DNA from 3 places in the Cellulomonas sp. P5_C5 genome. Region 1 is predicted to be linked to each of the others. Evidence: riboswitches for the same ligand, from Rfam matches in the RefSeq annotation. Region 1 holds a riboswitch; each other region holds the start of a gene.

Region 1 (4,706 bases):
ACCGCGTCGGTGGCGGCGAGCAGCTGCTCGTGGATGGCCTCGCGGCCCTCGGTCAGACCCTCGGCCAGCGTGACGACCTCGACGACCTTCTCGTCGGCGAACGCGAGCCACGTCTTCAGCGTCGCGTCGAGGTTCGGCTCGTCGGTCAGCGTGTGGGGGACGTGGAACAGCGACGTGGACGTGCCCACGGCGACCGCAGCGGCGCCCAGGCCCTCGAGCTGCTCGAGGATCGCGAGCTTGGCGTCGAGGTCCGCACGCCAGATGTTGTGACCGTCGATGACGCCCGCGACGAGCGTCTTGGTCTCCAGGCCCGGGACCGGCTCGGTGGGCGCGTGGCCGCGCACGAGGTCGATGCCGATGGCCTCGACGTCGGTGGCGGCGAGCACCGGGAGGGCCGCGCCGAGGTCGCCGTAGGGCGCCGCGACGAGGATGGCCGGACGCGTCGGGCGCGCCAGCTCGGTGGCCAGGGCGCGGTACGCCTCGATGACGGAGGCGAGCAGCTGCTCGGCGGGCACCCCGACCGAGTCGGAGACCAGGGCGGGCTCCTCCAGCTGGACCCACGTGGCACCCGCGGCGGCGAGGTCCGTGAGCAGCTCGGCGTACACGGGGAGCAGGTCCGCGAGGCGGTCGATGGGCGCGAAGCCCTCCGGCGCGTCCTCGGTGGCCTTGGCCAGGGCGAGGTACGTGACGGGGCCGACGATGACCGGACGCGTCAGGACGCCGTCCGCGAGGGCCTCCTTGAACTCGCGCACGGGGCGGTCGCTGGCGTAGCGGAACGCGGTCTCCGGGCCGATCTCCGGGACCAGGTAGTGGTAGTTGGTGTCGAACCACTTGGTCATCTCGAGCGGCAGGTCGTCGCCGCGACCGCGGGCCACGGTGGAGTACCCGGCGAGGTCGAGCGCACCGTCGGCGCCGACGACGTCCGCGAAGCGGGCCGGCACGGCACCGACCACGGCGGTCGCGTCGAGCACGTGGTCGTAGAACGAGAACGCGCTGGGGATGGCCGGCACGTCGGTGGCCAGGCCGAGCTCGGCAAGGCGCGTGCGGGTGCGCTTGCGCAGGTCGGCGGCGGTCGCCTCGACCTCGTCGGCCGACGTGCGACCGGCCCAGAACGCCTCGAGGGCCTTCTTCAGCTCGCGCCGCGGGCCGATGCGGGGGTAGCCGAGCACGGAGCTGGCGGGGAACTTCGGGCTGTTCTGGGTCATGTGGTTCAGTCCCTCGTGGATCGGGCGGGGGCCGTGTCCTGCGGCCAGCTGGCCAGGTCGGGAGCTGTCCGAGCTCCGCCGTCGAGGTGTGCACCCTCGAGCAGGTCAAGTGCGGCATGGTGCTGGTTGTACGTGTACAGGTGGACGCCGGGTGCCCCGCCGTCCAGGACGCCGTTGACCAGGTCGACGCTCGCGCGGATGCCCCGGCGATGGCGGTCGAGCTCGTCGTCGGCGGATCCGAGCAGGTCGAGCAGGTCCTGCGGCACGGGGACGCCGGTCAGCTCCTGCATGCGCAGCAGCCGGGCCGGGTCGGTGGTCGGGATGATGCCCGGGATGATCGGGATGATCACGCCGGCCTCCCGGGCCTCCGCCACGATACCGAGATAGTCCTCGGCGTCGTAGAAGACCTGCGTGATCGCGAAGTCGGCGCCGGCCTCCTGCTTGGCCAGCAGGGAGGCGACGTCCTGCGCGCGCGTGCCACCCGTGGCGTGGTTGCCGCGCGGGAACGCCGCGACCGCCACCGACAGCGGACGCACCCGGGCCCGGACCGCCTGCGACGGGCTGTCCGCACACCGCTGCGCCTCGATCTCGCGCAGCAGCTCGACCAGCTCGCCCGCGGTCTGCAGCCCGTCGGGGTGGGCCTCCCAGTTGCTCTGGTCCGTGGGCGGGTCGCCCCGCAGGGCGAGGAACGACCGCAGCCCCTCGTCGAGGAACTCGCCGACGATGGTGGTGATCTCGTCGCGGGACGTCCCGACGCAGGTGAGATGCGCGATCGGGTTCAGCGACGTCTCGCGCAGCAGCCGACGGACGAGCGCGCGCGTGGTCACGCGGGTCTTGCCCGACGCGCCGTACGTGACCGAGACGAAGTCCGGCTTGACGGTCTCGAGCTGCTGGATCGTGGCCCACAGGCGGGGGGCCGCGTCGGGGTTGCGCGGCGGGAAGAGCTCGAAGGAGATGGTCGGCCGGTCGTTGGCCGCGACCGCGCGCCGGCTGGTCGACGCGTGCAGGCCGGGGGTGCGCGGCTCCACGGCGGCGGCGCTCATGGCGCGACCGACCGGGTCGTCAGGCACCGGTGCGGTGCGGGGACACATGACCTGCGGGACATTGCTCACTCCATCGTCCCTGGCGGAAGCACCCACACCCTCGCGAGGAGGGGGGTTGCTGCGGCGTCGTGGAGCCAGGTCTCTCGGCCGCTCTGGATGGTAGGCGTGATGGTAGACCGCAGATCACATGCTGGGCAACGGTGCTCGATGGATGAGACGGCAACGTCCGTGGTGTGTCGGCGCTCCCGTACGCGCCGCACCCGTACGCGCCGCAATCGGTCGTGCACGTCAATCGCACGTGCACGTCAACCGTGCGTGCAGGTCAACCGCCCGCGCCTTTCAACCCGCACGTGCCATTCAACCCGGCACGGTGGGTTCCGCCGAGCATGAGTCAGCGCGCAGCGAGGTGGCCCGCACGCGCGGGCGCCAGCGCGCCGTCGTCAGTGCGGACGGCGAGGGGCGAGGGTGCTCGTGTGCATGCGGCTGCGCTGTGACGGGACGTCGAACCAGGAGTTCGGCGAGCCGGCGGGGACGGACAAGAGCCCGTCCTGCACCGCCTCGAGAATCTCAGCATCGGGGACGACGTTGTCCGCCAGGGCCTCGGCCGCCACGCGCGCGGCATCACGCCGAACGTCGGGGTCGGGCTTGTCCATCATGCCCGGCACTGTAGTCCCGGACCGCGGGCGCTGCCGAGAGCCCTACGGCAGCATCACCCGGCGGGACTAACGATTCACCCGGGGCGCTCCGGGCCCGAGCCGTCGGCCGTCGAGCCGGCTCCTGAGCCGACCGCGGTCGAGCCGATGGATCGTGCTGGCGTGCGGCAGCCGGGCGCCGGGCGGGCGTTCAGGTCACGCCGACCCCTCCTCCGGAGCGACCGTCCCCACTCCCCCGCTGACCACGGGGCACGTCGCCAGGTGGTCGTCGACGACCCCGCAGGCCTGCATCGCGGCGTACGCGGTGACGGGGCCGACGAACCGGAAGCCCAGCAGCTTGAGCTCCTTGGCGAGCGCGCGGCTCTCCGGTGTCTGCGCGGGCACGTCCGCCCAGGAGTCCGGACGCGCCCGCGAGGACGGGGCGGGAGCGTGGGACCAGAGCACCTGGTCGAGCGTGCGACCCGACGCGTGCAGCTCCCGCAGGGCGCGACCGTTGGCGATCGTCGCCTCGACCTTGGCGCGGTTCCGCACGATGCCGGCGTCCGCCAGGAGGCGCGCGACGTCGTCGTCGTCGAACGCGGCGACGACCTCGGGGTCGAAGTCCGCGAACGCCGCGCGGAACGCGGGCCGCTTGCGCAGGATGGTGATCCAGGCGAGCCCGGACTGGAACGCCTCGAGCGCGAACCGCTCGTACAGGGCGTTCTCCCCGTGGACCGGCCGGCCCCACTCCTCGTCGTGGTACTGCTCGTACACGGGGTTGCCGTCGCCGAAGCAGCGACCGGTGCGCGGGACGTCGAGCGAGGTCATGCGCCGAGTCTGCCGCGCAGCACCGACACGGCGGACGCGGCTGTGGGGGAGGCGCGACCGTCGTGGGCTGTGGGCGGCTCAGGATGCGTGCGCGATGAGCTGCTCGATCCCGTCGAGGATGAGCACGGTCCCGAAGTCCAGGTCGTCGTCCACGGGGGCGTCGTCCGGGTAGGAGAACGCGCCACCGGCGGCGGCCCGTCGCAAGGCCGGGTGCTCGTCCGGCGAGGCGAGCGTGGTGATGAGCGCGCCGAGGTCGGGCGCCGGGGCGCCGTCCGCCGTGGTGCCGACGGCCGCGGTCCGCCCGGCGCCGGTCAGCTCCTCGGAGACCCGCAGCCGGTCCAGCGTGTGCGAGGCGAGCAGCCCGATCGCGCCCACCTTCTGGTGCTCGGACAGCGGGGTGCCGTCCAGCGCGGAGAGCATCGCCTCCATCCAGGCGAGCCGTCCCGGGCCCACCGCGTGCAGCACCTGGGACGTGCGGGCGAGCCAGGGGTGCGCGTGCAGGATCGGTTGCTGGACCGCGAGGACCAGCTCGAGCCGTTCGCGCCAGCCGCCGACCTCGGGCCCGACGACGGGGGGCCGCCCGGTCGCGCGGTCGGACATGAGGCTGAGCACCTCGTCCTTGGACGAGACGTAGCGGTAGAGCGACATCGTGGTGAACCCGAGAGACTCGGCGAGCCGCGCCATCGACACGGTCTCGATGCCCTCCGCGTCGGCGAGGGCGATGCCCGCGTCGGCGATCTGCTCGAGCGTGAGGCCCGGTCGGGGTCCAGGACGGCCGGGGTCCGGGGTGCGCCAGAGCACCGCGATCCCGGGCGGGAGGTCCGCCGGGACGGTGCCCGTGCCGGCGACGCGGACGGCGTGCCGACGCGCCTTCTCCGCCTCGCGGGCGGCCTGCTGCTGGGCGAGTGCGGCGGCGCGCTGGGCCTTCTCGGCCTCGCGGAGCTGGCGGGCGGCCTCGCGGACGGCCTGCTGGGCGGCGCGCTCCTGCTCCTTGCGCT
Region 2 (4,706 bases), on a different contig from region 1:
TGCAGCATCCCGGTGACATGCCTACGGTGGCCGGGCGCCGCGGTCAGCAGCCCCGTGAGCGCGCTGGTCGAGGAGGACGCATGACGCACGACGACGACGTCGCCACGGTGGCGGGCCTGATCAAGGACGCGAAGATCGCGATGCTCACGACGGTGGGTGCGGACGGCTCGCTGGTCAGCCGGCCGATGGGCGTGCAGGACGTGGACTTCGACGGGGACCTCTGGTTCTTCGCCGACGCCGACAGCCACAAGGTGCACGAGATCGAGGCGGGCAGCCCGGCGAACGCGGCCTTCGCCGACTCGACCGCATGGGTCTCGGTCTCGGGGTCGGCGGAGGTGGTCCGCGACGTGGCCAAGAACCGCGAGCTCTGGGGCGTGACGGCCGAGGCGTGGTTCCCGGACGGCCCGGAGACCCCCGGCCTGGTGCTCGTGGTGGTGCACGGGCAGACCGCGGAGTACTGGCACGCCAAGGGCGGCCGGCTGACCACCGCGTTCAGCCTGGTCAAGGCCAAGGTCACCGGCGAGCGCTACGACGGCGGGGAGAACGAGACCGTCCAGCTCTGAGCGGCTGCGTCGACGCGCCGAGGTTGACCAGGAGCAGATAGCTGAGCAGGGCGTGCGCGCGAGCGGTGGTCAGCCTGCGAGTGTCCCGAGTGCCTGCGCGAGGTCGTCGATCAGGTCCGCGGGGTCCTCGAGCCCGACGGAGAGCCGCACCGTCGACTCGGCGATCCCGACGGCCGCGCGCCCCTCGGGCCCGAGCTTGCGGTGCGTGGTCGTCGCGGGGTGCGTGACGAGCGACTTGGCGTCGCCGAGGTTGTTGGAGATGTCCACGACCCGCAGCGCGTCGAGGAAGCCGAAGGCGACCTTCTTGGCGACGTCGGGGGTCGCGCCGTCGGGCACGGCGAGGGTGAACGTGACGACGGTGCCGCCCCCGGACTGCTGCGCGAGGGCGAGCGCGTGCTGCGGGTGGGAGGGCAGGTACGGGTAGCGGACCAGGGAGACGCCGGGCTGCTGCTCGAGCCACGTCGCCACCTGCAGGGCCGACGAGGTCTGGTGGCGGACGCGCAGCGACAGCGTCTCCAGGCCCTTGAGCAGCACCCACGCGTTGAACGCGGACAGCGACGGGCCGGTGTTGCGGATGAGGGTCTGCACCGGTCCGTGGATGTACTCGTCGGTGCCCAGGATCGCGCCGCCGAGCACGCGCCCCTGCCCGTCGATGTGCTTGGTCGCGGAGTACACGACCACGTCGGCGCCGAAGTCCAGCGGCCGGGACAGGACGGGGGTGGCGAAGACGTTGTCGACGATGACCGTGGCCCCGGCGGCGTGCGCGAGCCGGCTGACGGCCGCGATGTCCACGAGGTCCTGCATCGGGTTGGACGGGGTCTCGAAGAAGACGACGTCGGCCGGCGTGGCCAGCGCGGCCTCCCACTGGTCGAGCTCGTGGCCGTCGACGTAGTCGGTGCGCACCCCCCACTTCGCCAGGATCTCCTCGAAGATCACGACGGTGGACCCGAAGAGTGCCCGGGCGGAGACGATGCGGGAGCCCGACTCGACGAGGGCGGCGATCGCAGTGAACACCGCGGACATGCCCGACGCGGTGGCGAAGGCCGCCTCGGCGCCCTCGAGCAGGCGCAGGCGCTCCTCGAACGTGGACACGGTGGGGTTGCTGTAGCGGCTGTACAGGAACCGGTCGGCGTCACCGGCGAACGCAGCCTCGGCCTCGGCGGCGTTGGTGTAGACGAACCCCTGCGTGAGGAACAGCGCCTCGGACGTCTCCTGGAACTGGCTGCGGACCAGGCCGCCGCGCACCGCGAGGGTGTCGGGGCGCAGGTCGGAGCGGGGGGAGCGCCGGTCGTCCCAGTCGCCCGGACCGGGGACGCGGCCGGCGCTCACGCCTGCCGCCAGGGGAGCCCGGCGGCGCGCCAGCCGGCGTGGCCGCGGTGACCGTCGGGGCCGACGTCGCCCTCGAAGCCCTCGAGCACGTTGTACGCCGGACCGAGCCCGGCCGCCGTCGCCACCTGCGCGGCCGCGACCGAGCGCACCCCGGAGCGGCAGAGGAACACGACGGGCCGACCGGCGGTGACGCCGGCCTCGGCCAGCTGCTTGAGGAACTGCGGGTTCGGGCGTCCCGACGGGTAGGAGACCCACTCGACCAGGGCCGCGCGCCCGTCGAGGGGTGCGGAGTCGGGGATGCCGACGTAGCGCCACTCGGCGTCGGTCCGGACGTCGACGAGCACCGCGCTCTGGTCGGACGTCAGGAGGTCCCAGGCCTGCTGGGGGGTCAGGTCGCCGGCGTAGCTCATACGGGCCTCGTCTCGTGGGTGGTGGCGGAGGGCAGGATGACGGCCTGCGCGACGATGACGTGCTCGCCGTCGAACGTCGCGGCCGGGCTGCCGTGCAGGACGTAGCCCTCGTCGAGCGCCGCGGTGACGCGGTCGCAGAACGCGGCGTCGTCGGGCCCGGTCAGCAGCCGGTAGCGGCGGACGCCGGGGGGTTGCCCAGGGGGTGGAGCAGTCACTGTCGCCTCCATCGGTCCTGGCGGTAGCACCCTCGGCCGGGCACAGGGTGCCCGCGGGTTGCTGCGGCGTCGTCGAGCCAGATCTCTCAGCCGCTCTGGATGGTGGCCGTGATGCTACGCGCGGCGAGGTGCACGCTCCAAGTGCTGGACAAGCCGTCCCGCCAGGCGAGACGGTTCGCGTGCCGCGTTGACAGTTCGCGGGGGCTGCCGGGACCCTCGTCACAGGTCATGAGCGCCAGCGTCAAGCCCCGGCTCGCTGGCCGGCAACCCTCCTCCGCGGTGGGGTGCCCCGGGTGACGACCTGGCCGCGTCCCGTCCGGGGCGCGGCAAGCGCGGGGTTCCACCACATCGGGTGTCCCCCCGGATCGTGTCGGAGGACCATCATGACCGTCATCGTCGAGCGCCTCTCGTGTGCTTCCGCCGACGAGGTGAGCGCCCTGCTCCCGGTCGTCGGCGGCGACACCACCGTCCCCCTGGTCGACGGCACGCAGCGCGTCTACGCCAACCTCGACTACGCCGCGAGCGCCCCCGCCCTGGAGGCCGTCGCGGCCCGCGTGACCGAGGTGCTGCCGCTGTACGCGTCGGTGCACCGCGGCGCCGGCTACCTGTCGCAGGTGTCCACCGCGCTGTACGAGTCGGCACGCCAGACAGTCGCGCGGTTCGTCGAGGCGCGTCCCGACGACGTCGCGATCATCACGCGGAACACCACGGACTCGCTCAACCTGCTGGCGGGGGTGGTCCCCGACGGCGGCCGCGTCCTCGTCCTGGACGTCGAGCACCACGCCAACCTGCTGCCGTGGGTCCAGTCGAGCGAGCGCCACGGCAACCGCACGACGATCCTGCCGATCCAGCGCACGGTCGCCGCGACCCTCGATGCGCTGCGCGCCGAGCTCGCCCGCCAGCCGTACGCGCTGCTCACGGTCACGGGCGCGTCCAACGTGACGGGGGAGGCGCTGCCGATCGACCAGGTCGTCGCGCTCGCCCACGCCGAGGGTGCGCGGGTGGCCGTCGACGGCGCCCAGCTGGTCCCGCACCGCGGCTTCTCGCTGACCGCCACGGACGCCGACTACGTCGCGTTCTCCGGCCACAAGACCTACGCGCCGTTCGGCGCCGGCGCCCTCGTCGGTCGCCGCGACTGGCTCGACACGGGCACGCCGTACCTCGCAGGGGGAGGTGCGGTGCGCGACGTGCGCGCCGACCGGACCGTCTGGCAGCCCGCGCCCGCGCGGCACGAGGCCGGGTCGCCCAACGTCATCGGCGCGATCGCGCTCGCGGAGGCGTGCGACCAGCTCGCCGCCCTGCCGGCCGGTGCCCTGGCGGCGCACGAGGAGGCACTGCGTGAGCGTCTGGTCGCCGGCCTGTCCGCCATCGACGGCGTCGAGATCGCGCGCATCTGGCCCGACTCCGACGCCCCCGTCGGCGTCCTGACGTTCACGGTGCCGGACCACGACCCGGGCCTCGTCGCGGCGTACCTCGCGGCCGAGCACGGCATCGGGGTCCGCGACGGTCGCTTCTGCGCGCACCCGCTGCTGGCGCACCTGGGCGCGTCGGGCGGCGCGATCCGCGCGTCGGTGGGCGTCGGCACGACGAGCGAGGCGGTCGACCGCCTGGTCGTGGCGCTCCGGCAGTACCTGTCCACCGGTCCCGCCGTCCGGTACGAGGTCGTCGACGGCTGCTGGGCGGTCGTCGAGGACACCCGCCCGCTGCTCGCCGTGCACGGCCTGAACCACCTGGCGGCCACGGCGGCCGCAGCCTGCGGCCCCGCCCTGGACGACTGACCCCACCGTCACGGGCTGCATCTCGGCGGCCGGTTCCGGACGAAGAGGACACAGGGCGCCCTTCTGGGTGCCTGCGCGGTGCGGCGCAGGGGCGTCGGCCGCGACCTTCGTCCGCAGGAGCCACCATGAGGATCCGCCGCACGCTGTCCGCCCTCGTCGCCGCCGGTGTCGCCGCCGGAGCGGGAATCGCGCTCGCGCCCGCAGCCAGCGCCGCCCCGCCCACCGGGACGTCCAGCCTGGCCGCCCTGCTCGCCTCCGACGGCGACACGTTCGACCGCAGCTGGCGGGACTTCGACATCCTCGACCAGGCGGTCGGCGCGGTGCTCGCCGCCAAGCCGGGCAGCCCGGTCGCGGTCCTCGCGGACGGCACCGTCCCGCTCACCGCGTTCCTGCCCAACGACCGGGCGTTCC
Region 3 (4,706 bases), on a different contig from region 1:
AGCGCCGCGCTGCGCCGTCAGGCGGGTGCGGTTGGCGACGATGAGTCCCAGGCCCCCGACGACGTGCGCCCCGATGGCGGCGGCGTTCACCGGGGCCCACCTGGCCCAGCCCACCGACGCGACACCCAGCCGGTCCGTCGGGTCCGCGACCGACGCCGACGCGCCGTTCAGGCCGACCGCGCCCATGAGCGACCCCCCGAACCACGCCGCGGCGCCGACGTCGTGCAGGGAGCGGACGAGAGTGTTGCGGGAGCCCATGGGGGTGTCCTTCGGTCGGCCCGAGACGCGGGCAGGGTGCGCGGCGGACGCCGCGGCTGGTCCACCATGCGGGCGGGCCGCGCACCGCGCACCTGGCGGCGGCCCCCGGTGCTGAGAGTTCCTCAGGAAGGGACTCGCGGTGCGGACGCGGTTTCCGTGACGCATCATGAGGGCGCCCATGTGCGTGGTCGAGCAGCGGCCGGTGCCTGTGGAGTGCCGCACCGCCGGCACACGACCCGGAGCCCAGACCCATGGCAGAGCCGCTCGAGCCCGTCGGGCACCCGGCGACGCCACCCCGTCGCGCGCAGGTCGTGCCCGGTGACGCCGTCCGCGCACTGGCGCTCGCCAGCGTGCTCGTCGGCACGTGGCACTCGGGCCTGGTCGCGACGGCCCTCTTCCTGCTGGTCCTCGGTGGGTGCATGGTGCCCCGCGCGATCGGTGCCCCGCCCGTGCTCGACGTCGCCTACAGCGGCACCCTGCTCGCCGCCGCCTGGGCCGCGCAGCTCGACTGGTACGTGACGGTGGGCTGGCTCGACGTGGTGGTGCACGCGGCCGCGACCGGCCTCATCGCGGTGATGAGCCTTCTCGCGCTGCGCGCGTGGTCGGTGGTCGGGCCGGCTCGCTCGCGCAGCGAGACCGCGGTCGTCGTCGTGGGTCTCGGCGCCGTGCTGGCCGTGCTCTGGGAGCTGGGGGAGTGGGCCGGCAACGCGTGGCTCGACCGGAGGATCCAGGTGGGGTACGAGGACACGATGGGCGACCTCGCCGCGGGACTCACGGGCAGCGTTGTCGCCGCGCTGGTCCTGGCCCGGCGCTCGTGAGCGACGTGCCGGAGGTTCGCGTGTCCGTGGTCATCCCGGCCCGCGACGACGCGGTCGCGCTGGCGGAGTGCCTCGCGCGGCTGCGCCGGCAGACGGTCGCGCCGTACGAGGTGCTGGTCGTCGACAACGGCTCGACCGACGACACCGCGGCGGTCGCAGCGGCCGGGGGCGCGCGGGTGGTGCCGGAGCCGCGGGTCGGTATCCCCGCCGCGGCGGCCACGGGGTACGACAGCGCCCGCGGTGACGTGATCGCGCGGCTCGACGCCGACTCGCGGCCGGACGAGCGCTGGGTGGAGCGCATCTCGGTGTGCATGCGCGCAGACCCCCGCCTTGACGCCGTGACGGGCTCCGGGCAGTTCTTCGACCTCCCGGTGGCACTGCGGGCAGGCGTCTCGGGCGCCTACCTGGGCACGTACTACCTCCTGGCGCACCTCGCCCTCGGCCACACCGCCCTGTGGGGGTCGTCGATGGCGATGCGCCGGGAGGCCTGGCTCGCGGTCCGCTCCCGGGTGAGCCGGGAGGATCCGGAGGTGCACGACGACCTCGACCTCGCGTTCGCGCTCGGGCCGGGGCGCCGGATCCGGTTCGACCCCGCGCTGCGGGTCGGGGTGTCGGCGCGGTCCCTGCGCGGGCACGCGCAACGGGTGCGCCGGTTCGACCGTGCGTGGCGCACGCTGCGCCTCAACTGGCGGGTTGCGCCGCCCTGGGACCGGTGGCGGGCACGGCTGGCGCGCTGAGCGCCAGGCGGTAGAAGACGGAGTGCGGGTCGAGGACGTAGTCGGCGAAGGGCGGGCACTCGACGAAGCCGGCGCGCTCGTACAGGCGCCGCGCGGGTGCGAAGTAGTCCTCCGTGCCGGTCTCCAGGTGCACCGTGCGGATGCCACGGTGCGCGGCGGTCGCGAGCACCTGGGCGAGCACCGCGGCGGCCACGCCCTGCCCGCGTGCCGCGGCGGTGGTGCGCATCGACTTGAGCTCGGCGTCCGTCGGACCGAGGTCCTTGAGCGCGGCGCACCCGAGCAGGGTGCCGGCGCTGTCCCGGGCGGTCCAGAACGTGATGCCGGGGGCGGCGAGCGCGGTCGGGTCGAGGGCGTGCACCGACTCCGCGGGGGAGGTGGCGTACATGTCCGTGAGGTGCTCGCCGAGCAGGGCGAGCACGTCGGGCGACGTGGGGTCGGCGATGGTGATCGTCAGAGGCACGCGCTCATCCTTCCACCACCAGACGGGACCGGGCGTCCCACCATCTGGACATTTGCCTCGGAGTATTGACTCGCCCCGAATCTATGTCTACTTTCCCGACCTGTTAGGTCATGAATTCCAGCGACAAGCCCCGGCTCGCTGGATGGCAACCCTCCTGCGTGTGGGGTGCCCCGGGTGACGACCTGGTCCTGCACGAGCACCCGCTCGTGCCCGACAACGACGCAGCGCCCGCCCGGCGGGTACGAAGGGACGCACGATGAGCACGGACGGACAGCCCGCTGCGGTTCTCGGCGGCCTCTCTCGCGTGTCCTCCCGCTGTCCCGGCGCCCGTTGCGGCGCGCTCAGCTGTTGTCGCTGACCCTGCGCCAGGCCTGACCAGCCGCTGACGACCGACGGCACCGCCGCGTCGTCGCGCTCCCTGCACCCACGCACCCTCGCACCGACCGTCGCACCCCCGTGCGACCGGCGCGGCGCGCCTCCGCGACTCATGAACGGACACCCCCATGGCACGCCCCACGTCTTCTCCCCGGCCGCTGCACCTCGGCGTCGACCTGAGCGACGCCGGCGCTCACCCCGCTGCCTGGCGCACGCACGGCTCCCAGGCGCAGCGCCTGTTCGACGCCGAGCGGCTCCAGCACCTCGTCGACACCGCCCAGCGCGGCACGCTCGACCTCGTCGTGTTCGACGACTCGTTCTCGCTGCAGCCCACCCGGTCCACGACGCTGCGCGGGCGCCTCGACGCCGCGCTCGTCGCGGCACGGCTGGCACCGCGGTCCCGCGGCATCGGCCTGGTGCCGACCGTCGCGACGACGCACACCGAGCCGTTCCACGTGTCCAAGGCGATCGCGACGATCGACCACGTCAGCGGCGGACGGGCCGGCTGGCAGCTCGGGTGGTCCGCGGACGAGCAGGACGAGCAGGACGCTGCGCACTTCGGGCGCAGGCCCGCACAGTCCGAGGCGACGGCGGTGGCCGAGACCGAGGAGGCCGTGCAGGTCGTCACGGCGCTCTGGGACAGCTGGGAGGACGACGCGGAGATCCGCGACCAGGCCACGCACCGGTACGTCGACCGCGCGAAGCTGCACTACGTCGAGCACGACGGCGTCCACTTCGCGGTCAAGGGCCCGTCGATCACCCCTCGCCCCCCGCAGGGTCAGCCGCCCATCGTGGTGCGCGTGAGCTCCGACGAGTCGTTCGGCCTCGCCGCCCGGCACGCCGACGTCGTCCGGATCAGCGCCACCAGCCGTGAGGAGGCGCTCGACCTGCGGCTGCGGCTGCGAGCAGCCGCTGTCGCAGCCGGCCGCGAGCCCGGGGACCTGCGGGTCCTCGTCGACGCGTTCGTGGTGACCGGGCCGGACCAGGCGAGCGCGCGTGCCCGCCTGGACCTGCTCACCGAGCTCGAGGGCGTCCGGTGGGACACCGACTCGCTCACGCACGTCGGCACCGCGCGGGAGCTGACCGACGCGTTCCTGCGCTGGTGGGAGATCGGCGCCGTGGACGGGTTCGTCGTCCGCCCGTCCTCGCTGCACACCGACCTCGACGCCCTGGTCGACGGGGTCGTGCCCATGCTGCGCACCGCCCGGGCGTTCCGTGAGCACTACAACGGTCCGACCCTGCGCGACCAGCTCGGCCTGGGCCACCCGGCCAACCGCTACGCCGCGATCGCCTGAGCCGCGCGATGAGTACCCCCACCTCACGCAAGCAGGTTCACCTCGGCGCGCACTTCCCCGGCGTCAACAACACCACCGTCTGGAGCGACCCCCGCTCCGGCAGCCAGATCGACTTCGCGTCGTTCGAGTACCTCGCGCGCCGCGCCGAGGCGGCCCGGTTCGACTTCTTCTTCCTCGCCGAGGGGCTGCGCCTGCGCGAGCACAAGGGGCAGATCCACGATCTCGACGTCGTGGGCCGGCCCGACACGCTGCCCGTGCTGGCGGCGCTCGCTGCGGTCACGGACCGGATCGGGCTGGCGGGCACGATCAACACGACGTTCAACGAGCCGTGGGAGCTGGCCCGTCAGTTCGCCACGCTCGACATCCTGTCCGGCGGGCGGGCGGCGTGGAACCTGGTGACCAGCTCCGACGCCTTCACGGGGGAGAACTTCCGCCGCGGCGGCTTCCTGCCGTACGAGCAGCGCTACGAGCGTGCCGCGGAGCTGGTCGAGGTCGCCCGGGCGCTGTGGGACTCGTGGGACGACGACGCGGTCATCGCGCACGCGCACAGCGGGCAGTACGTCCGGCCGGGGTCCGTGCGCGAGGTGCGTCACGACGGTCCGCACTTCCAGGTGCGGGGAGAGTTCACGACGCCGCGCGGACCGCAGGGGCACCCCGTGCTCTTCCAGGCGGGCGACTCGGCCGACGGTCGCGACTTCGCGGCGGCCACGGCGGACGTCGTCTTCTCGGCGCACTCGACGTTCGAGGCGGGCCAGGCGTTCTA

What was found. Region 1 has a riboswitch for S-adenosylmethionine ahead of ACXJKF_RS03000 (methylenetetrahydrofolate reductase). Riboswitches for the same ligand answer to the same signal wherever they lie in the genome.
Region 2: it holds a riboswitch for S-adenosylmethionine, as region 1 does, so the genes downstream of both, ACXJKF_RS00470 (aminotransferase class V-fold PLP-dependent enzyme) here and ACXJKF_RS03000 (methylenetetrahydrofolate reductase) in region 1, are expected to answer to the same signal.
Region 3: it holds a riboswitch for S-adenosylmethionine, as region 1 does, so the genes downstream of both, ACXJKF_RS17130 (LLM class flavin-dependent oxidoreductase) here and ACXJKF_RS03000 (methylenetetrahydrofolate reductase) in region 1, are expected to answer to the same signal.

What each region holds. Positions count from the first base shown of each region.
Region 1 covers NZ_JBFULY010000002.1:250,529-255,234, forward strand. The annotation lists gene metE (5-methyltetrahydropteroyltriglutamate--homocysteine S-methyltransferase) at 1-1,205, opposite strand, end outside; gene ACXJKF_RS03000 (methylenetetrahydrofolate reductase) at 1,211-2,248, opposite strand; SAM riboswitch class I at 2,316-2,411, opposite strand; gene ACXJKF_RS03005 (hypothetical protein) at 2,689-2,904, opposite strand; gene ACXJKF_RS03010 (DNA-3-methyladenine glycosylase I) at 3,097-3,708, opposite strand; gene ACXJKF_RS03015 (TetR/AcrR family transcriptional regulator C-terminal domain-containing protein) at 3,787-4,706, opposite strand, start outside.
Region 2 covers NZ_JBFULY010000001.1:92,067-96,772, reverse strand. The annotation lists gene ACXJKF_RS00490 (pyridoxamine 5'-phosphate oxidase family protein) at 81-563, shown strand; gene ACXJKF_RS00485 (O-succinylhomoserine sulfhydrylase) at 633-1,892, opposite strand; gene ACXJKF_RS00480 (rhodanese-like domain-containing protein) at 1,889-2,302, opposite strand; partial or broken gene ACXJKF_RS00475 (DUF1737 domain-containing protein) at 2,326-2,529, opposite strand; SAM riboswitch class I at 2,523-2,623, opposite strand; SAM riboswitch class IV at 2,742-2,856, shown strand; gene ACXJKF_RS00470 (aminotransferase class V-fold PLP-dependent enzyme) at 2,901-4,295, shown strand; gene ACXJKF_RS00465 (fasciclin domain-containing protein) at 4,421-4,706, shown strand, end outside.
Region 3 covers NZ_JBFULY010000025.1:23,070-27,775, reverse strand. The annotation lists gene ACXJKF_RS17150 (hypothetical protein) at 1-258, opposite strand, end outside; gene ACXJKF_RS17145 (hypothetical protein) at 510-1,076, shown strand; gene ACXJKF_RS17140 (glycosyltransferase family 2 protein) at 1,097-1,813, shown strand; gene ACXJKF_RS17135 (GNAT family N-acetyltransferase) at 1,758-2,267, opposite strand; SAM riboswitch class IV at 2,380-2,499, shown strand; gene ACXJKF_RS17130 (LLM class flavin-dependent oxidoreductase) at 2,777-3,943, shown strand; gene ACXJKF_RS17125 (NtaA/DmoA family FMN-dependent monooxygenase) at 3,952-4,706, shown strand, end outside.